3 regions of the Neobacillus sp. NRS-1170 genome follow, and region 3 is predicted to be linked to each of the others. Evidence: predicted binding sites of a transcription regulator. Region 3 holds the regulator's gene; each other region holds the start of a gene.
What was found. Region 3 encodes LexA, which represses DNA repair genes until DNA is damaged. Its sites were predicted from a motif close to CGAACATATGTTCG; they were not measured.

Region 1 (7,337 bases), on a different contig from region 3:
GGCAGTATTATTGTCATTACTTCTATCTGGGGTCAAACAGGTGCTGCCTGTGAGGTAGCCTATTCAACAGCCAAAGGCGCTCAGATTGGTTTTGTAAAGGCACTTAGTAAGGAAGTAGCCTTAAATGGCATTCGTGTTAATGCCATTGCCCCTGGAGCCATAAATACGCCAATGATGGAAGGATTTTCACAGGATGAGATAAAAGGGATTGAATATGAAATTCCAATGGGTAGACTTGGGCAGCCTGAGGAAATTGCTAAAAGTGTAGCCTTTTTGCTTTCAGAAGAATCAAGTTATATTACTGGCCAAGTCCTTGCCGTTAATGGCGGTTGGTATACATAAAAGTTCAAAAGTTTCTATGTATAGTTCATGCCTCCCCTTCACAAAATAACCGTGTACCATTTTAAAGGAGGTAATTTACTATGTCAGTTTTAGATAACTGGAAACAGTGGGAAGACTTTCTTGCTAATCGTCTCCATCATGCACAAAATGAGGGAATGAGTGAGGGGGCAATTAGCAAACTTGCTCTTCAGATTGGTGATTATTTAGCAAACCAAGTCGAGCCAAAAAATGAGCAAGAAAGAATTCTATCAGACCTCTGGTCAGTTGCTGACCCAGAAGAGCAGCAGGCAATTGCCAATATGATGGTTAAACTTATTAAGAATAATGGATAATCATTAAAAAGAGAGGAGGCAGCTCCTCTCTTTTTATTTCAGAGATATATTCCACGTTTTTTCTTTCATCTTGCATCAAAATCATTTATGATAAGGTTTAGATAAAAAGATATATGAAAAATTTGTCGAAACTTCTTTAGGGGGTAAGCAGTTTTATGAAGAAAGAATGGTATTTAGAATATGAGATTCAAAAAAATAGGCCTGGACTTTTAGGCGACATTTCATCCCTCTTAGGAATGCTTTCTATTAATATTGTAACCATCAACGGAGTTGATGAAGGCAGACGGGGTCTTTTGATTTTAGCAAAAGATGACGATCAAATTAAACGACTTGAGTCAATTTTAAATACAATGGACACAATAAAATTAATAAAACTAAGAGAACCAAAACTGCGTGATCGTCTGGCTGTTAGACATGGCCGATATATTCAGAGAGACGCAGATGATAAAAAAACATTCCGCTTTGTAAGGGATGAGCTTGGATTATTAGTTGATTTTATGGCAGAATTATTTAAGCAGGAGGGGCATAAGCTGATAGGTATTCGTGGAATGCCTCGTGTAGGAAAAACGGAATCAATTGTTGCCTCTAGTGTTTGTGCCAATAAGAGGTGGTTATTCGTCTCTTCTACCCTCTTAAAACAAACGATTCGGAACCAACTTATTGAGGATGAGTACAATGCTGACAACCTATTCATCTTGGATGGAATTGTTTCCACACGCCGTGCCAATGAACGACATTGGCAGCTCGTTCGTGAGATTATGCGATTGCCTTCTGTTAAAGTAATAGAACACCCTGATATCTTTGTCCAAAACTCCGAGTACACCCTCGATGATTTTGACTATATTATCGAGCTGAGGAATAATGTTGATGAAGAGATTACATATGAGGTAGTGGACCAAAATAATTTATTCTCCGGATCTGATTTTGGAGATTTTGATTTTTAAAAATTGGAAGGTGTTAATAAAGTGACTGAACTAGGGAATCGACTAAAAGAAGCCCGAATAGAAAAAGGATTTAGCTTAGATGATTTACAAACGATGACAAAAATTCAAAAGCGCTATTTAATCGGCATTGAAGAAGGCAACTATTCAAGTATGCCTGGGAATTTTTATGTCCGTGCCTTCATTAAGCAGTATGCAGAAGCACTAAACCTAAATCCTGATGAAATTTTTGAAACATATAAAAGTGAAATTCCGGCAAGCTTAAATGATGAATTACCTCAACTCTCAAGGGTCAAAACCCATAAAGCGATTTCGGAGGGGAATTCAAAAATCTTTGATATCCTTCCGAAAGTATTAATTGGTGTTTTTGTCATTGGCGTTGCTGGTCTATTATATTATTTTCTTTATAATCATGCGGGTAAGAATTCCAATGAATCGTTAAGCAAGGATAACGAACAAGTTAAATTCGTTAAATCAGAGAATCTCGAAAAAGCAAAAGCAAATGAGCTTGAGAAGAAAGATTCTGAAAAAGCGAAGGAACCTAAAAAAGAAGAAGAGAAGCCGCCAGTTGTTGAAGCACCTAAGCAAGAATTAGCGGTCGTTCAAAGCAGTGGAAGGAATTCTACCTATTCTTTGAAAAATGCAGACAAGTTTATCGTGAAATTGGTAGCTACTGGTAAATCTTGGGTTGGTGTTAAAAATAGTACGGGAAAAATGGTCAATCAATGGACTCTTGATAAAGATAAGCTACCAAGCCAAACAGTAGATTTGACAACAGAAAGCAATGCTGTAATTCGGGTAGGGAACGCTGCAGGCGTTGAAATCTATGTGAATGACCAAAAACTCGAGTACGCTATCGCACCGACGCAAAATGTACAGAACATTAAGATTCAATATGTTCCCAAAACCCAATAGTCATCTAGTGATGACTATTTTTGGCATGCATAATAGTTAGTTGTTGCGTTTTCTTATATAGGAGGATACACAAATGAATTTACCTAATAAAATTACGGTTTCAAGAATATTGCTTATTCCATTGTTCTTGATTATCATGCTTGTCCCTTTTGATTGGGGTGACATGACCTTTCTTGGAGCAGACATGCCTGTAACTCATTTTGTCGGAGCGTTGATTTTTATCATTGCGTCGACAACCGACTGGATTGATGGGTATTATGCCCGTAAATTGAACCTTGTCACAAATATGGGGAAATTTCTTGATCCGCTTGCTGATAAATTACTTGTTTCAGCTGCACTTATCGTTCTCGTTGAGCTTAATGATATTTATGCACCATCATGGATTGTCATCATTATTATCAGCAGGGAATTCGCTGTAACCGGTCTCCGCCTCTTGCTTGCAGGAGAAGGGGAAGTAGTGGCAGCGAATATGCTTGGAAAAATTAAAACCTGGACACAGATTATCGCGATTTCTTCGCTTTTATTACATAATATTATTTTTGCTATGATTCCATTTCGTTTTGATATCGTTGCGTTATGGGTTGCGATGATTTTTACGATTTGGTCTGGCTGGGACTATTTTGCTAAAAATAGTCATGTTTTAAAAAATTCTAAATAGACTTTGGGGGCGATTCATGATGAATGCTGAGATTATCGCTGTTGGTTCGGAGCTGTTGCTCGGTCAAATTGTAAATACGAACGCGCGCTTTTTGTCTCAGCAATTAGCTGGGCTCGGTGTTGATGTTTTTTTTCACACGGTTGTTGGCGATAATTCGGACAGGCTTAAGAACGCGATTGAAATTGCCGAAAAGCGTTCGCAAATCATCATTTTTACTGGCGGTCTCGGACCGACAAAGGATGATTTGACGAAGGAAACGATTGCCCGCCATCTAGGCAAAGAGCTTGTAATGGATGAAGCGGCTTTAACTTCGATTGAGGATTATTTCAAAAGGACAAACCGTGTGATGACGGATAACAACCGAAAGCAAGCTCTTGTATTAGCAGGTTCAGATATTCTTCCGAATGATCATGGCATGGCGCCTGGAATGGTACTCGAGCAGGATGCCCATATTTATATGCTTCTGCCAGGTCCTCCAAAGGAAATGGAGCCGATGTTCCTTCATTATGGAAGGAAAGCATTTTCTCCTGAAGGCGACACCAATGAGAGGATTGTTTCGCGAGTTTTGCGGTTTTTCGGTATTGGGGAAGCGGCTTTGGAAACGGAGATATTGGATTTAATAGACGCTCAAAGCAATCCTACCATTGCTCCACTTGCCGGAGATGGTGAGGTTACCTTAAGGCTTACAGCCAAGCATACGGATGAAACTGTTGCAGGAACGATGCTTGATGAGGTGGAAAGTAAGATAAATCAGCGCGTTGGTGAGTTTTTATATGGCTATGACAATACTTCTCTTTTGAATGAATTGACGAAAATTTTAAAAGAAAAGAAGTTAACGATTACGGCTGCTGAGAGTTTAACTGGCGGGATGTTTCAAAAAGAAATTACCTCGGTTTCAGGCGCGAGCTCTGTTTTTAACGGAGGAGTTGTCTGTTATTCAAATGAGGTAAAACAACGGGTTTTGAGGGTCTCTGCTGAGACGCTAGATAAGTTTGGCTCCGTAAGTGAGCAATGTGCTTCGGAGTTGGCGGAAAACGCAGCTTCGATTTTTGGCACTGATATTGGGATTAGTTTTACCGGTGTGGCGGGTCCTGATGAATTAGAGGGTAAACCGGTAGGCACGGTTTACATTGGGATTGCGTTCAAGGGGATGCCGACAGCTGTTGAAAAGCTTGTGCTTGCTGGCACCCGGGAAGCTAACAGGGTTCGTGCTGTTAAGTATGGATGCTATTATTTAATAAAGATGTTGAAAGAATCACAGAATGCTTAATAAGGTTCTGTGATTTTTTTATGGGTTATGTAGGAGTTTCATTGCCCATCTGAGTGGAAAAAGCGGTCGTACGGTAAATGAAATGTCGCTTCATTGCCCGAGAACGATGAAAAAGTGGTCAAACGGTAAATGAAACGGTTTATGCATACTTTTAAATCAGTTTTCAGTTAACTTCATGAAAAGTAGTTTTCTCTGCAAAATCATCTTGAAAAACAGTTTATTATGGGGATATTTGTCTGTCTTAACAGTATAAATAGTTTAGAAAAAAGTCGAATGAATGTTCGATTTTTTACTCGACAAATATCCTAAAAGAGGTTATATTATTAATAGGTTTTATTTGATAGATTTAGGCAATAAGCTTGTGTTTATATAGATAAGGGAGGAAATGATTCGTGAGTGATCGTAAAGCGGCCTTAGAAATGGCGCTAAAACAAATCGAAAAGCAATTTGGTAAAGGCTCAATAATGAAAATGGGTGAGCAAACAGAAACAAAAATTTCAACTGTTCCATCTGGATCATTAGCACTTGACACAGCACTTGGAGTAGGTGGATATCCAAGAGGACGTATTATCGAAATTTACGGGCCAGAGAGCTCAGGTAAAACAACCGTAGCCCTTCATGCCATCGCTGAAGTCCAGGCAAAAGGCGGACAAGCAGCGTTTATCGATGCTGAACATGCCCTAGACCCAGCGTATGCCCAAAAATTAGGCGTCAACATTGATGAACTATTATTATCCCAGCCAGACACTGGTGAACAAGCACTAGAAATCGCTGAAGCACTAGTACGAAGCGGAGCAATCGATATTATTGTTATTGACTCTGTAGCTGCTCTAGTACCTAAAGCGGAAATCGAAGGTGAAATGGGAGACTCACACGTTGGATTGCAAGCTCGTTTGATGTCTCAAGCACTTCGTAAACTTTCAGGTGCAATCAATAAATCAAAAACAATCGCTGTCTTTATCAACCAGATTCGTGAAAAAGTCGGCGTTATGTTCGGGAACCCTGAAACAACTCCTGGGGGCCGCGCCCTCAAGTTCTATTCCACCATCCGTCTAGAAGTACGCCGTGCTGAAACACTAAAGCAAGGCAATGACATGGTCGGAAACAAAACAAAAATTAAAGTCGTAAAGAACAAAGTTGCCCCTCCATTCCGTACAGCAGAAGTCGATATTATGTATGGAGAAGGAATTTCAAAAGAAGGCGAAATCATCGATTTAGGTTCCGAATTAGATATCGTTTCTAAGAGCGGTTCTTGGTATTCTTATAACGATGAAAGACTAGGCCAAGGTCGTGAAAATGCAAAGCTTTACCTAAAAGAAAACCCTAGTGTCCGCCTTGAAATTCAACAAAAAATCCGTGATCACTATGGCTTAGATGGTGATAAAACAGTGACTGAAACTGATGATGACGAGCAATTTGAGTTACTAGATAAATAAAAAGAAGAGCAAAGCCCAAGAAAAAGGGTTTTGCTTTTTTAAAACAATTTGCATAAATATACACAAAAAGGTATAAACATTCACTTGGAACCAAGTAATAAAAATGAAGAAGTGATGGTGAATTCGAAATATTTCAAAAAGCTATTTGGACAAAACCTTGACAATGTATATTCCCACAATTACAATTAACATGTATATTTTACATTTTTGGAAATATTACAATGCGAAAAGCCGTAGTGCTTGCTGTATGTTGAGTCTAAACAATGTACATGCCGACACTTAAAAAAAAAATCAAACAAAAGTTCATAGCAAGAGGAGGTGTAACGATGGAACCAATTACTATCATCTCCATTTTGCTTGGCCTTATCGTCGGTGCCGTTGTTGGCTATTTTATTCGTAGATCCATTGCTGAAGCAAAAATAGCGGGGGCAAAGAATGCTGCAGAGCAGATTCTTGAAGATGCGAAACGTGATGCTGATTCATTAAAAAAGGAAGCCCTGTTAGAGGCAAAGGATGAAATTCACAAGCTTCGAACTGAAGCGGAACGTGAGGTTCGTGAACGAAGAAATGAACTGCAAAAACAAGAAAACCGTTTACTGCAAAGAGAAGAGAATTTAGATCGAAAGGATGAAGCGTTAAATAAGCGTGAAATTCTATTAGAAAAGAAGGATGATTCTCTAAACCAAAGACAACAGCATATTGAAGAGATGGAAAGCAAAGTGGACGAGTTGGTACGAACACAACAAACAGAACTTGAACGAATTTCGAGCTTAACTCGTGAGGAAGCTAAGTCGATCATAATAGACCGCATGGAACAGGAACTTACTGTAGAAACCGCGGTTATGATCAAGGAAAGCGAAAATCGTGCAAAAGAGGAAGCTGATAAAAAAGCGAAGGAAATCCTTTCGTTAGCAATCCAACGTTGCGCTGCTGACCATGTTGCGGAAACGACAGTCTCTGTCGTCAACCTTCCAAATGATGAAATGAAGGGCCGTATCATTGGCCGTGAAGGTCGAAACATCCGTACACTTGAAACATTAACAGGAATTGATTTAATTATTGACGATACTCCTGAAGCTGTTATTCTATCAGGCTTTGACCCTATTCGTCGTGAAACGGCTCGCTTAGCACTTGAAAAGCTTGTACAAGATGGCCGTATCCACCCTGCAAGAATTGAGGAAATGGTTGAGAAGTCTCGTCGCGAAGTGGATGAGTATATCCGCGAAGTGGGTGAACAAACCACATTTGAAGTGGGCGTACATGGACTCCATCCAGATCTTATCAAAATTCTTGGCCGCTTAAAGTTCCGTACAAGTTACGGTCAAAATGTGCTTAAGCATTCTATGGAAGTGGCACAGCTTTCAGGTTTGCTGGCCGCTGAACTTGGTCAAGATGAAACATTAGCAAGACGTGCCGGATTGCTTCATGATATCGGTAAAGCAA
Region 2 (7,337 bases), on a different contig from region 3:
GGCTATTAATGTTCCGTACGGTGCCCTGACTTCATTAATGACACAGGATCAACACCAACGCACACTACTGAACATTTTCCGGGTGCTATTCTCTATCGCAGGAACCCTTTTAGTTAGTACTGCAACGATACGCATTGTTGAAGCATTTGGAGGTGGAGGACTTGGGTGGCAGCTCACTTTCCTTTTTTATGGCGTATTGGGGGCTTTGTTGTTCTATGTGACATTTTACTCAGTTAAAGAGCGTGTTAAACCGGTGGATGAAACTAAAAACGTTCCAATCAAGGACGGAGTTCAAGCCCTGTTTAAAAATAAATATGGGGGTATTCTAGTATTAACTTTTATTTTAGTAACTTTATATCAAACTATTACAGTCGGTTCCACCATTTATTATGCCCAATATGTCTTTCACAATAAAGATTTGGTAGGATTGCTTACCATTGTCAAGCTTGTGCCGGTGCTAATTGGGATATTCCTTTCTGCTCCATTATTCAAAAAATTCGGAAAACGAAACGTAGCCCGAGCCGGTTTAGTTCTTGCGGTAATTGGATCTATTATCATGTTGATTAATCCGAATAGTCTTAATTTCATTATCGTAGGTGCCGCTTGCAGAGGTCTGGGGTATTCTGCAATTGCCGCTTCGGCATATGCAATGTTTGCTGATACCATTGAATACGGAGAATGGAAGACTGGACTTCGAACTGAAGGTTTGACGTACAGTGCGACTAGCTTTGGTTCAAAAGTCGGAGCGGGCATCGGAGCAGCACTTATTGGCTGGGTATTGGCATGGGGAGGTTATGCCGGAAATCAGGCTGTTCAATCGGACGCCGCAATTACATCCATTAAGACATTGTATATTTACATCCCACTTGCGTTGACGAGTATTCAGATTATTCTACTTTCGTTCTATAAATTGGATAAGGAATTTCCTCAGATTTTACGTGATTTGCAGGAAAGGAATTTTTTGAATATTAATAAAATTAAAAACGAAGGTGCATCATCAACAAATATTAATGAAGGATTCTAAGGGATGACAGAGATGATAATGAATGATTAAGCACTATGGAGGAAATTGAATGAAAGATCTAACGTCAAAAAAACTAGAAGGGCTCTATGAGTCACAACTAGCCGCATCCTTAGCTAAAGCTAACTTTCTACAGCATCCGGGAGCAGGGAAAACATATAATAAATTTGGACATGAACTAGTATGAGTAAAATCATTCCGCTGATTAAAGGGGTTCCGGTAATGGGCAGCGACGGGGCCCTCGGATGGTCCAGCGTGACGTACGTGGAGGAACAGGATCTAAGAATCCTGGTTGATACCGGATTTTACGGAAATCGCCACTTGGTCATGAAAGCTCTACGGGATCATGGTATTCAACAGGAGGATGTTAACCTCCTTTTTTTAACTCATTTGCACTTCGATCATTGCCAAAATGTTGACTTATTTCCGAATGCACAAATTGTCCTTAGTCAAGCAGAATTTGATTATGCAGTTCAAGGCCAAGCAGCTGCTGTAGGTGATGAATTCATTCCTGAGTACATTACGGAACGATTGCAACAGCGGGAACTCACTCTTTTTAAGGAGGAAATGGCCCTGAACGAAAACATCAAGGTGGTTCTGACTCCAGGTCATACCCCCGGGAGTGCCACTCTTTTACTCAAAGAAAATGAAGAAACACTGACTGCCGTTTGCGGTGATTTGTTGAAATACGCATGGGAAGTTTATCCCGGAACGACAGCTCCAAAAGGAACGTTTGGGGGAGAGGAGCAGCTAAAATCGAGCCAGCATAAGATTTTGAAGTCAGGGGTAACTAGAATCATTCCCGGCCATGACCGTCCATTTCGGATGGTGAATCACAAAATACATTATGAATCGTCTGGTGAAGTTCAATTCTCATTTTATTTGAACCGGATGAAAGCGGAAGAAACCCATTTTCGGATTACATTACCAGATTAGAAGGATATTATGGCGAAGAGTGTGGGTCCGATATATTTGATCAATAGTTGAATTCCGAAAATCGAAGAATAGTTCATTATATACGGTCCAGTTCAGCCGACATCGCTTAATAGGTTATTTAGGCTATAAAAGTGTTAACAAAACAAAAATGGTTCCATTAAAAGAGGCCGATTTCAGCAGAGATTAAATATTTATTATTCATCATTGGCAGTAACGCCTTGAGACTTCAAGGTATTATTGCTATTTTAAGCCAATCTTGTTTTACAATCATTCACGGGTGCGTTAGTTGTGCGAAATGTTCCTAGTTTAAATGGAGGATGGTTACATTACTCTGATAAAGCCTAGGCAGTTCCTTTCGGAACTGAAGGGTTATATCGAAGAATCAAATGATGGGGTAACGCCCTGAAGGGTTCTATCTTAGTCGAATAGCACTGGATTTAGTAAGAATAATAGTGTTATAAGCTCGGCGAAAAGGCGTGAGAAACTACCGTAGCAGTTAGGCTGCCGAAATCCAACTCCAGGGAGTGGTGTAGTTCATGATGCTTGAGTTGATTGAATATGGTGAGGATGCAGATACTCCTAAAAGAAAAAGGTTAAGCTGACGAACTTCTGAATGTACGGGTCTATACGCACAATACACAGAAATGTGTATATCACCAAATTGTGAGGTTAGCCGTGGGTGAGTAAGAATAACTAATATAAAAATCCATGATACGTTACAGGCGTATGAGTGCTAACAGGCTTACAGGAAGCACCTAAGTTCCTTCTATAATAGATATAACTCAACGTTGTAAGCTGATAACGTGGATGGCTTACTCCCAGTGAAACGTTGGTAAGGAAAGCAGTGGCGAGAATAACCGCTGTATAACTTATCTTAATATCAGTGAAAGTGGTGGCACAGTACCAATGAAATGTCTAATCAACATGGAGGGATAGCCACTAGACTAATGAAGATTCATTCAACCATGTAAGACAGATCTTTATCGATTAATAAGGTTCTTGTGAGACTAAAAGAGGTTTAACTCCGTAAGGAGTTGCCGACTTATTGAAACGGAAGAAGCTGAGGCACAATGAGTATTACAACTTACAGGAGTGCTTTGACGCTCTATATGCTCAAAGTGTCAGTGGTAAAAAGTTTTATGGATTAATAGAATTGATGAGTTCTAATGAAAATATTCGTCTTGCCTACCGAAACATCAAAAGGAATACAGGTAGTAAAACGGCAGGTACGGATAATCTTATGATTAAAGATCTTTGTCATTTATCTGTGGAAGATGTAATAAACACGGTTCATATTATGTTTAAAAACTACAAACCTCAAACGGTTAGACGAGTGTTTATTGAAAAAGGGAATGGAAAATTTAGACCCTTAGGGATTCCAACCATTTGGGATAGAATTTTCCAACAGTGCATTCTACAAGTTTTGGAGCCCATTTGTGAAGCCAAATTCCATAAACATAGCTATGGATTTCGACCAAATAGAAGCACCCATCATGCCAAAGCAAGGTTCGAATTCCTTGTCAATCAAGCTGGGCTTCATCATTGTGTCGATGTCGATATAAAGGGTTTCTTTGATAATGTGAATCACGGACAGCTTTTGAAACAGCTTTGGTCATTGGGGATTAGGGATAAATTATTACTCTCTATTATCTCAAGATTATTAAAAGCGGAGATTGATGGAGAAGGAATACCAGCCAAAGGAACACCGCAAGGTGGAATTTTATCACCCATATTATCAAATGTAGTTCTCAATGAACTTGATTGGTGGATAAGTAATCAGTGGGAAACGTTCGAAAGCAACTTAATATAAGACGAGTGGAATCAAGTATCAAGGACTTAAAAAATCTGGATTAAAAGAATGTTTTATTGTCCGCTATGCGGACGATTTTAAAGTTTTGTGCAGAACTCGTTCTCAAGCAATAAGAATGAATTATGCCATAAAAGACTTTTTGAAAACAAGATTACACCTTGAAACCAGCGATGAAAAATCAAAGGTAATTAACCTAAAGAAAAACTCTTCCGAGTTTCTCGGCTTTACTTTTAAAGTAATAAGGAAGGGAAAAACTAGGTTTGGCCATGTAGTCCATTCACATATGTCTAGAAAAGCTAAGAGTAATGTTTCTAATAAAATTAAAGAAGCAATTAAGGCTATCCAGAAGAACCCTTGTGTAGAAAAGGTCTGGCATTTCAACACAGTTGTAATGGGAATCCAAAACTACTATTCCGCAGCCACCCAAATTACAACAAATTTGAATGAGTTAAACTTCTATCTAAGAAAAACACTTTATAATCGTTTAAAGATTTTTAGAACAGATGCGAATTTTCATGAGATGACAACAACTCTACAAAAAAGGTACAAAGGTTATAAATCGAAACTATACAAAATACAAAGTATGGTATTTGTGCCCATATATGCCCAGAAGCATAAAACAAACTTATGCTTTTCGCAGGAATCATGTAATTATACTGCCGAAGGTAGAGATAAAATCCACAAAAGTCTAAAGGCTGTTAACAAAAGGGTTTTATTTTCAATTATGAAAAACTATATTCCAAATCGGTCAATCGAATACAATGACAATCGAATAAGTAAGTTTATTGCTCAATATGGGAAATGTGCGGTAACAGGAGTGGAGCTTGGCGTCAGTGATTGGCACTGCCATCATAAGAATCCGTATCATCTATCAAAAGATGATACATTTTCAAATTTAGTGATACTCCATGAAACAGTTCATCGACTAGTCCATCTTAAGGACAGTGAAAAGATTAAGAAGTTATTCAAAGTCATGAAACTCAACAATAAGCAAAAAGAAAAGCTAAACAAACTTCGATTAAAATGTAAAAATGAAGCCATATGATTGCGGAATAAAGTAGCATCAATCTAAACAATACATAGAATTGAATGAATTGGATTAGTTGGAACGCCGTATGCGGTGAAAGTCGCACGTACTGGTGTGAACAGGGGGAAAAGGTGGCGATAATTTCAAAGCTTTACCTATCTGTATGAAGAAGCTCCGAGGTTTAATTATGAAGTAGCTCAGTTCATATCGCACTGGACTATTAACAAAAAGCACCGAATTTTGCGGTGCAATTTCATATGCATTTTACTTTACATTTTTGGGTGTAATTCACATTTTGCGATAGGTAATGGAACCCGTTAGAACATGGGCGCTCTTTTTTTGTTACAATATGAATAAAATGATAGGAATGATCAGTGGATGACGAAATGGATTAAAGAACATAGTACTTGGAAACTGGACAATGGCAAAGAGTATGTTCGAATCACTTGCCGTTTATATGGCCGGTATAATCTCCAATTTTACAACTCACTCAACACCATCAATTTGGAAAAAGAATACACCACTTCTGACTTAGCAAAAGCTCTGCGTAAAGGCAGGGAATGGTTAGGTTTATAAGTCTCCTAATACGCCAAATAACCAGCACGAAAAGTATTCCGCCATGAATGATAATACTGGTAAAACTGAAAAAGCCACGGAAGATTAAACGATAACCATTGCGTCACCTTAACTGGTGGCGTTTTTATGTACGAAAAAAGAAAAAGCGCCATAAGACGCTCTTGTAAATGCTTACTTTAATCATTGGATATTAATATATTATGAGGGTTGTCTTATAAAGACATGGACAAACATGGAGCTTATATAAAAAACCACCCTTGAATTAAAAGGATGGTTTCATATGGAGGATTCCTAATATTGTTTCTTATATACCTTTATGTATACATATAGAACATAAGTTCGTGTATAATATTAAGAAAGGAGGCGATTATATGGTGATACGCGACCGCGGGATGATGAAATGGCAAGCAGCATTTCAATTGCCAGAATTAGCGAAGACTCAGAAGGATTTTTGGCGTGATACTGAGCGGCAAAGGAAGCCAATCATTGACGAGCATGAAGCAGAAGAGTTCGACTTACGCATTATTTACGCTAAGGATTACGGTCATTCTGTAAAACTTACTGTATGGAATGACGGATTTACACATAACATTAATGGCCGAGTTCATTATGTGGAACCTAATAGGCATGAGCTTCTCATTGAAGTGAAGCCTGGTGAATTCGAGCGGGTTGCATTCGAAAGTGTTGTCGGAGTAAAGGTAGTGGACTAAACGAATATTAAGAATAACGTCAGCCTTAGATGAGGTTGGCGTATTTTTATTTAACTAGACACCGAATTCGCTTCCGTTATAGAGGCAGATTAGTTTGCCGCGAAAGATTCAATTCAAGGTGAAACTATCATAATCATTAATTCGGCTTTGGAGAAATATCAACTGCGACTGTATGTATTAAAGATTCCATGCTTATTACCGGCAATACCGTTGCTAGTTTTCCAAATTTATGCCAGCAATACGAATAGTAATACCGTTATTACTGGCTTAATCCATTAAGATAGTAAATTAATATCTCATACCTTCACATCGTATTCATCAATATATTCCACTACTTTCATTATTAGGCTGATTGCGTATTCTTTATCTGATAAGTTATCGGCAATCAGCTCGCCAGCTAAATCGAGCAGTTGAACCTTAATGCGCGCTATTGTTAGTTTTGCTGCAAGTAAATCGTTCAAGGTACCACCTCCTAATATTTTGAAACTATTCTAGTACTTGGCCCTTCGCTTAATTGTGTGGGTTTTTTTTGCGTTCATATAGATCATCTACCTTTACTTCTAATAAATCAGCTAATTTAAATGCTTTTTCTATTGTAGGAAACGAACGGCCACTTATCCAATTTGAAATCTGGTTAGGTGTTACTTCCAATTGTTTTGCTATATATTTTTTTCTGTATCCCTTTTCTTCAATCCAAAAACCTATTTTACTTTTCATATCGAACACCTCAATATAGATATTCGCTTGTTGTGTACAAATTCCTTGTAAAAATAATTTGTATTTTTATTTAAAAAAAATTTACAGTACAGGCATAGCGGACAACCTCAACGTAATACCTTTTAACATACCCGATTAATATCTCCTTTGCTAGCTTGGTCGGGAATATTCAAAATACACATTTATTAATGATTTAAGGCGTTATTTTTTTTATGCCGATTCCAAGGGATAACTTACTATGTAAGTTCCAATGATGTGGCGTTGGAAGGAGGAGGATTCAAATATGATTTTCGAAGTGGTCTCGACAACAATTTTTGGAGCAATTTCTTTGAAAGCTTATTTATCAAAAAACCGGGCAGGGAACGATTCAAAAAAACTCAATAAGATTTTTACTTTGAGCGGACTAAATGTAAAAGACGGTAATCGGACCCTAACCACTCAATTGTTGAAAAAGAAAAATTTTGAGTGGGGCACAGAATATCGTTACCGCATCCCATTAGGTAGAAGTTTTGAAGATTACCAGGCAAAGCAAAAAGTCAT
Region 3 (7,337 bases):
CGCTTGCTACGTGACGTTCTGCCATTGCCATTCCGACTGCCATTGCAATACCTTGACCAAGCGGTCCAGTGGTTGCTTCAACACCTTCAGTGTGGCCGTATTCTGGGTGTCCAGGAGTTTTACTTCCCCATTGACGGAATTGCTTTAAATCTTCCATAGATAAGTTGTAACCAGATAAATGAAGCATGCTGTATAACAACGCAGAACCGTGGCCTGCAGATAATACAAAACGATCGCGGTTAAACCAATGTGGATTCTTCGGATTATGGTTCATGAAGCGAGTCCACAATGTATAGGTCATAGGTGCAGCACCCATCGGCATTCCCGGATGACCTGAATTTGCTTTCTCAATCGCATCTATGGAAAGAGTACGAATGGAAGTAACGGATAAATCATCAATAGTATTAAACATGAATTACATCCTTTCTTCATCACTTGAATACTAGATACATTCTTAATATTATATTGCTACCGAAATTAATTCAACCAATAAACTTAATAATTGAAATTAATTTTCGTTTCGTTTCTCATTTTGACACAACGATGGTTTGTGCATATAAAAAAGGAATACAAAAAATAGTATTCCTTGAATTAATGAAGATTATTTTTCTTTCTATCTTTAAGTTTTTCTGGTGTGACATCGTTTCCTAATGGATCAACGAACTTTGTATTGGTTAATGTTTCAAGCATGTTGGAACGAAAAGTTGCTAGATACTCACTTCTTAGTTTAGATTGCTCTTTTGCTTCTAATTCCGTTAATCCGGTTGTTTTCGCTTTCCTCGCAAGTTCATTGATTCTTGCCATTTTCTCTTTGGACAGCATTTAAACACCAACTTTCATAAAAAACTGTGTACGTAGCAACTGATTTTACTAAAAAAAAGACCTTCTGACAAGGCAAAAGGTCTACTCATCTTGTGATTCCATATATTCCTGGTATCTACGATGAACGGTCGCTTTGGAAATATTATACCCAAATCCTCTTAAAACAGCGGCTATTTCATGGAAGGTTAAATTGTTCTTTCTTAATCTCACAATTTCCTCAACTGGAACTTCGATTTTTTCTCGGCCTGAAGCTTCTCCAAGGTTTTTTAAATTTTTTTGGGGGTTATAGCCCTGTTCGACAGCCCGTCTCATTCCACGCTTAATTTTTACATTATGGAGCTTTCGTTGGTACTCTTCCACCATACTAACAATTTTCAATACCATTGAATCCGACTCTGAAAGCTGTAATTCACCATTATGAGAAATGCTATAAAGTTTAATTCCCTCTTTTAAGATACAGTGCAAGAGTGCAATTTTGGCGTTTCCCCTTCCAAGACGTGTTTCATCTTGAATTAGAAGGGCTTGTACTTTTTTATCCTTTATCCGTTCCAAAACATGAAGGATACCATCTCTTTCAAAGTCATATCCGCTTGCCTGTTCTTTAATAATTGAATCAATTTCAAAATGATGCTGTTTTGCAAGTTGAATTAGTTCTTCTTCCTGACGCTGTAAAGAGGTTTCCTGCGTTTCCTTATTTGTGCTAACCCGGCAGTATATGATTGCATTCATACCATTTATTCCTCAATGGCACTTGCAAATTGTGTTGTATCTAGAGCTTCATTGCTAACTGGGATCATGATTTTATCGCCAGGGAAAATTTGATCACCCACATTTATATTGTGCTTCTTCACCCAGCTGACAAACTCTTTATTGGATAGGGAATGCTGGCCGGCATATTGATTGGATAGCTCCCAGAGTGAATCCCCTTCAGAAACAGTTACTTTTATAAATTTATCTTTTTCATTGGCATTTGACTGAATAGATAAAATTAAGGCAAATGAACAGCTTATAAACATTAGAATAATAACAAATGAGTATTGGTTCCAAATCTTTTTCATGATAAACACCTCTTAATAGAATATACGTTCGCTTTTGATAGTTTCATTATAATTCGAACGTTTGTTTGTTGTCAACCACTTATTCGAACTTATGTTTGTATAAAATGAGCGAACATGATATAATTAAGACAACATTAACCAGGCGAGGTGCATTTTATCATGGTAAAAATATCAAAACGGCAGCAGGATATCCTGGATTTCATAAAAGGTGAGGTTAAGAGCAAGGGCTATCCTCCATCCGTACGCGAAATTGGCGAAGCGGTTGGACTTGCATCCAGCTCCACTGTACATGGCCATTTAGCTAGATTAGAAAGTAAAGGTCTTATTAGACGGGATCCAACAAAACCAAGAGCAATCGAAATTTTGGAAGTAGATGAACTTGCTCATATCCCAAGAAACAATGTTGTCAATGTTCCAGTGGTTGGTAAGGTAACAGCGGGATTACCTATTACTGCTATTGAAAACGTAGAAGAATATTTTCCACTTCCTGAAAGGCTTGCGCCTGCTGATGAACACGTATTTATGCTAGAAATCATGGGTGAAAGTATGATAGAGGCTGGAATTCTTGATGGGGACTATGTAATCGTAAAACAGCAGCAAACAGCGAATAATGGGGATATTGTTGTCGCGATGACAGAAGATGATGAAGCAACGTGTAAGAGATTTTTTAAAGAAAAAGATTTCATCCGTTTGCAGCCAGAAAATTCAACCATGGATCCTATCATTTTACGAAATGTTTCTATTCTTGGAAAAGTTATCGGAGTATATAGACATATTCATTAATAAAGAGTCGGCTTTCATTTGCCGGCTCTTGTTTTATCAATACTGATATTGGGAAAATTTTTGATAAATAATTTAAATGATTCTTGTATTTGGAAAATTCAGTATTTTTTCCCATGCTCAAGAGTTTCCAAGTTTAGTATAATGGTAATACACCAAGATTTACCTTAGGTCCAAAAAATTCAGGCTTAAGGAGAGTGAGAAAGAAGTGTTCATTGACATTATTTTCTCGTTAGTGATTGGTGGGACGGTTGGGATTATTGGACATGTTCGTAAGCATGGCAAAATTATTATGCCTCGGAAAACAAAAAAGTTCCTTTATCTCGGTTTTCTAGAAGAAATGCTTCTAGGTGCAGTTGCAGCCCTTCTTCTTGTTTTGTATACAGCTCCAAATTCCTATGTTGAGAATATTATTTTTTCGCTAGTTGCCGGGATTGCTGGTGATGCAGCACTCTCGGGTTTTAAATTGATCAAACAGAACAGTGATGAGAAATAAAATTTGGTACAAACCAGCATCTGGATTATGGATGCTGTTTTTTTGTTTAAGGAATGATCTTGTTTTTTTGTTTAAGGAATGATCTTGTTTTTTTGTTTCGACGGTTGATTGACCACAATGCGGGAAAAAATGCATCGAGGGTAAATGATTTAGTAGTTCATTGACCGACTTACATGAAAATGTGTCTCTTCGATAAATGAAAGAGCCTTTCATTGCCCAAAGTGAATGAAATAGAGCTTCCAGGGTAAATGAAATGGCTGTTCATTGACCAAAATCCAAGAATCTGTGCTTCCACAGTAAATGAAACTCACTTCCCGAACGAAGTTATCTTTTTCATCAAATAAAAAAGTCTTGACGCTATAAAAGCGGCAAGACTTTCCAATCTTAATACATTGACATATACTGATCGCGTTCCCATTGGTGAACGACGGTACGGAACATATCCCATTCGATCTCTTTTGCTTCTACAAAGTGTTCTAAGATGTGCTCGCCAAGACCAGCTACAATCACTTCGTCTGATTTTAATTGGTCTAAAGCTTGAGCTAGAGTTGCAGGCAGATCGATGATGCCTTCTTCTAGTCTTTCTTCCCTGCTCATTACATAAATGTTGCGGTCTACTGGTGCTGGAGGAGTTAAGTTATTTTTAATTCCGTCAAGACCTGCTTTTAATAGAACAGCCATAGCAAGGTATGGGTTAGCAGCTGGGTCTACGCTACGTACTTCAACACGAGTGCTTAGTCCGCGAGATGCAGGGATACGGATTAGTGGTGAACGGTTTCTTGCAGACCATGCTACATAACATGGTGCTTCATAGCCAGGAACTAGACGCTTATAAGAGTTTACAGTTGGGTTAGTAACCGCTGTAAAGTTAGGAGCGTGCTTTAGGATACCTGCGATGAATTGGCGTGCAGTGTCGCTCATTTCAAGATCGCCAGTTGGCTCATAGAATGCATTTTTGCCATCTTTGAATAAAGAAAGGTTGCAGTGCATTCCAGATCCGTTTACACCGAATAATGGTTTTGGCATGAATGTTGCGTGTAAGCCGTGCTTACGAGCGATTGTTTTAACAACAAGCTTGAAAGTTTGAATTTGGTCACAAGCTGTTAAAGCATCCGCATATTTGAAGTCGATTTCGTGCTGACCAGGTGCCACTTCGTGGTGGGAAGCTTCAATTTCAAAGCCCATTTCTTCTAGCTCAAGAACGATATCGCGACGGCAGTTTTCCCCTAAATCTGTTGGAGCAAGGTCAAAGTAACCGCCTTGGTCGTTCAATTCTAGTGTTGGCTCACCTTTTTGGTCTAATTTGAATAAGAAGAATTCTGGCTCAGGTCCAAGGTTAAAGTTTGTGAAACCAAGGTCTTCCATTTCCTTTAACACTCTTCTTAAGTTATTACGAGGGTCACCTTCAAAAGGTTTTCCTTCTGGAGTGTAGATATCACAGATTAAACGGGCAACTTTTCCTTTTTCAGCTGTCCAAGGGAATACTACCCATGTGCTTAAATCTGGATATAGATACATATCAGACTCTTCAATACGAACAAATCCTTCGATTGAAGATCCGTCGAACATCATTTTGTTATCAAGTGCTTTTTCTAATTGACTAATAGGAATCTCAACGTTTTTAATTGTTCCTAAAATGTCAGTGAATTGCAGACGAATAAATTTAACATTTTCTTCTTTTGCAAGACGTTGAATATCTTCTCTTGAATACTTTGGCATTTTTCAATCCCCCTAAATTTTCATAAAAAATTTTAATGGAAAAAGCGTGACATATCACCTTGACGAAGTGAGGAACGATTTAATCTATTTGAATGAATCAATTCGTTTCGCAGCAATTTTCTTAATTGATCATCTGTTAACTCACGCTTTGCCTTTTCGGCATGCTGCTCAAGAACATTGGCTTGTTCTTGTTTGACCAAGAAAAGCTGTTTGATTCCTGCCATATTGACCCCTTGATCAATTAAATCTTTCACTTCTAAAAGCCTATCAATATCATTTAAGCTAAATAGCCGTCTGTTCCCCTCAGTTCTTGCTGGAGAAATCAATTGGTGTTCTTCATAATAACGGATTTGTCTTGCAGTCAGCTCTGTTAGCTGCATGACAGTTCCGATGGGAAACAGCGGCATGGAACGGCGAATTTCCTTTCCACTCACCAAATTTCTCCTCCCTTACTTTCTATCATATTGTTATTATATTTGACGTCAGATAATATGTCAATCTTATGTAAGAAAATCTAACATGGATTTTTTATGTAAAAAGGACGGCATGTAAAGTCTGTCCTTCCTGTATATTTTCCTACTTTAGTTCAATTAATCCTTTTTCGATTAATTGATCAATAGCTAAACATACGGCCATTTTTACATGGGCATAGGTTAAACCGCCCTGAACATAGGCTACATACGGCGGTCTGATCGGGCCGTCTGCTGTCAGTTCAATGCTTGCCCCTTGGATGAAGGTTCCCGCAGCCATAATCACATCATCTTCATACCCAGGCATATAGCTTGGATGTGCGGTAACGTATGAATTAATCGGGGAGGCAAATTGAATAGCCTGGCAAAATGCGACCATTTTATCGCGATCATCAAATTGGACTGATTGAATTAAATCTGTCCGGCTCGCATCCCACTTCGGCGATGAATTCATTCCCAATTTTTCAAGCGTGGCAGCTGTAAAAACGGCTCCCTTTAGTGCTTGAGCCACAACGTGAGGGGCCAGAAAGAACCCCTGGTACATTTCCTGCAGACTATAAAGAGAAGCCCCTGCTTCTGCTCCAATCCCAGGGGATGTCATCCGATAGGAGCATGCCTCGACCCACTTCTTCCTGCCAACAATGTATCCTCCCGTTTTCACGATGCCGCCGCCAGGATTTTTAATTAGAGAACCGGCCATCAGATCTGCCCCAACATGGCAAGGTTCCAACTCTTCAACAAATTCGCCGTAACAATTATCAACAAACACCACGACGTCCTGTTTGACTTCCTTTACAAACGAAATCATCTCACCTATCTCAGCCACTGTGTATGACGGCCTTGTCGCATAGCCTTTGGAGCGTTGAATCCCAATCATTTTAGTGTTCGGTTTGATTTTCTTGGCCACTTCATCCCAATCAATCCCGCCTTCATTGGTCAAGGAAACACTATCATATGAAATGCCAAATTCCTTTAAGGAACCGACACCATTTCCGCGAATCCCTACGATTTCTTCAAGCGTATCATATGGTTTACCTGTGATATATAGAAGTTCATCACCAGGGCGAAGGACTCCAAATAACGCAATCGATATCGCATGGGTTCCGGAAATGATTTGCGGACGGACAAGACCTGCTTCACCGCCAAACACATCCGCGTAAATGGATTCCAAAGTATCTCTGCCAATATCATCGTACCCATATCCGGTTGACGGGATAAAATGCGAGTCACTTACCCTGTGTTTTTGATAGCTTTTTAGAACGCGAAATTGATTGGTTTCCGCTCTTTCGTCGATTTTTTTGTGTACCCCAGCGATTTGCTGTTCCACTTTTTGGACAAGCGGTTGAAGCTTTTCCCCATTTGTTAACTGTTGAAACATGGTGTAACTCCTATCTACATTTTATATTTCTGTAACTGTCCTGTTATTTGATGGTCTTTTAATGTATAGCCCTTGCATCGATACAACTGGTCTTCTTCATCAAAGGACAACTCTTTTAGAATCGTCTCATTTTTTAGTTGTGAAAGAAGCTTTCCTTCTGTTGAAGGAACCTTCACCTCATAAGCATCCATCATTTCTATGACGTTCTTTTCCATTTTCACTTTTAGGGCAAGGCGGTCTTCTTTATTAAATGCACTAATAAAAGCCGTCGGTGTGTCGGCAGTCGGAACAAAATCCGGATGCTGAATATCTTTTTTATTGTATACCGTTAATTGCGGGATATCTTTTACATCTAGTTCCTCGAGCAGCTTATTAACCGTTTTTTCGTGATGAAAATAATCCTGATTCGACATATCCACAACATGAAGAAGCAAATCCGCTTCTCTTACTTCTTCAAGTGTCGAGCGAAAAGCAGCAATTAGCGCTGTAGGCAAATCCTGAATAAATCCAACCGTATCGGTAATTAAGGCTAAAAAACCACTTGGTAAAATTAATTTTCGGGTCATTGGATCAAGAGTGGCAAATAGTTGATTTTCCTCATACGACTCCGCTTC

Region 1: a site for LexA is predicted at 4,729-4,742, ahead of recA (recombinase RecA). Genes of this name have one in related genera too.
Region 2: a site for LexA is predicted at 5,699-5,712, ahead of ACIFOT_RS13010 (YolD-like family protein). Genes of this name have one in related genera too.

Annotation. Positions count from the first base shown of each region.
Region 1 is NZ_JBITPF010000060.1:24,216-31,552, reverse strand. It holds gene ymfI (elongation factor P 5-aminopentanone reductase) at 1-342, shown strand, start outside; gene ACIFOT_RS23500 (DUF3243 domain-containing protein) at 423-674, shown strand; gene ACIFOT_RS23495 (DUF3388 domain-containing protein) at 830-1,618, shown strand; gene ACIFOT_RS23490 (helix-turn-helix domain-containing protein) at 1,640-2,530, shown strand; gene pgsA (CDP-diacylglycerol--glycerol-3-phosphate 3-phosphatidyltransferase) at 2,604-3,188, shown strand; gene ACIFOT_RS23480 (competence/damage-inducible protein A) at 3,208-4,458, shown strand; gene recA (recombinase RecA) at 4,851-5,894, shown strand; gene rny (ribonuclease Y) at 6,221-7,337, shown strand, end outside.
Region 2 is NZ_JBITPF010000027.1:101,174-108,510, reverse strand. It holds gene ACIFOT_RS13035 (MFS transporter) at 1-1,024, shown strand, start outside; gene ACIFOT_RS13030 (hypothetical protein) at 1,074-1,208, shown strand; gene ACIFOT_RS13025 (MBL fold metallo-hydrolase) at 1,205-1,957, shown strand; partial or broken gene ltrA (group II intron reverse transcriptase/maturase) at 3,003-4,812, shown strand; gene ACIFOT_RS13015 (hypothetical protein) at 5,173-5,370, shown strand; gene ACIFOT_RS13010 (YolD-like family protein) at 5,742-6,080, shown strand; gene ACIFOT_RS13005 (hypothetical protein) at 6,377-6,541, opposite strand; gene ACIFOT_RS13000 (helix-turn-helix transcriptional regulator) at 6,591-6,797, opposite strand; gene ACIFOT_RS12995 (FtsK/SpoIIIE domain-containing protein) at 7,081-7,337, shown strand, end outside.
Region 3 is NZ_JBITPF010000090.1:17,180-24,516, reverse strand. It holds gene tkt (transketolase) at 1-412, opposite strand, end outside; gene ACIFOT_RS29895 (DUF896 domain-containing protein) at 592-822, opposite strand; gene ACIFOT_RS29890 (YneB family resolvase-like protein) at 904-1,551, opposite strand; gene yneA (cell division suppressor protein YneA) at 1,557-1,880, opposite strand; gene lexA (transcriptional repressor LexA) at 2,040-2,663, shown strand; gene ACIFOT_RS29875 (DUF4257 domain-containing protein) at 2,869-3,156, shown strand; gene glnA (type I glutamate--ammonia ligase) at 3,541-4,875, opposite strand; gene ACIFOT_RS29865 (MerR family transcriptional regulator) at 4,908-5,282, opposite strand; gene ACIFOT_RS29860 (aminotransferase class I/II-fold pyridoxal phosphate-dependent enzyme) at 5,452-6,723, opposite strand; gene hflX (GTPase HflX) at 6,738-7,337, opposite strand, start outside.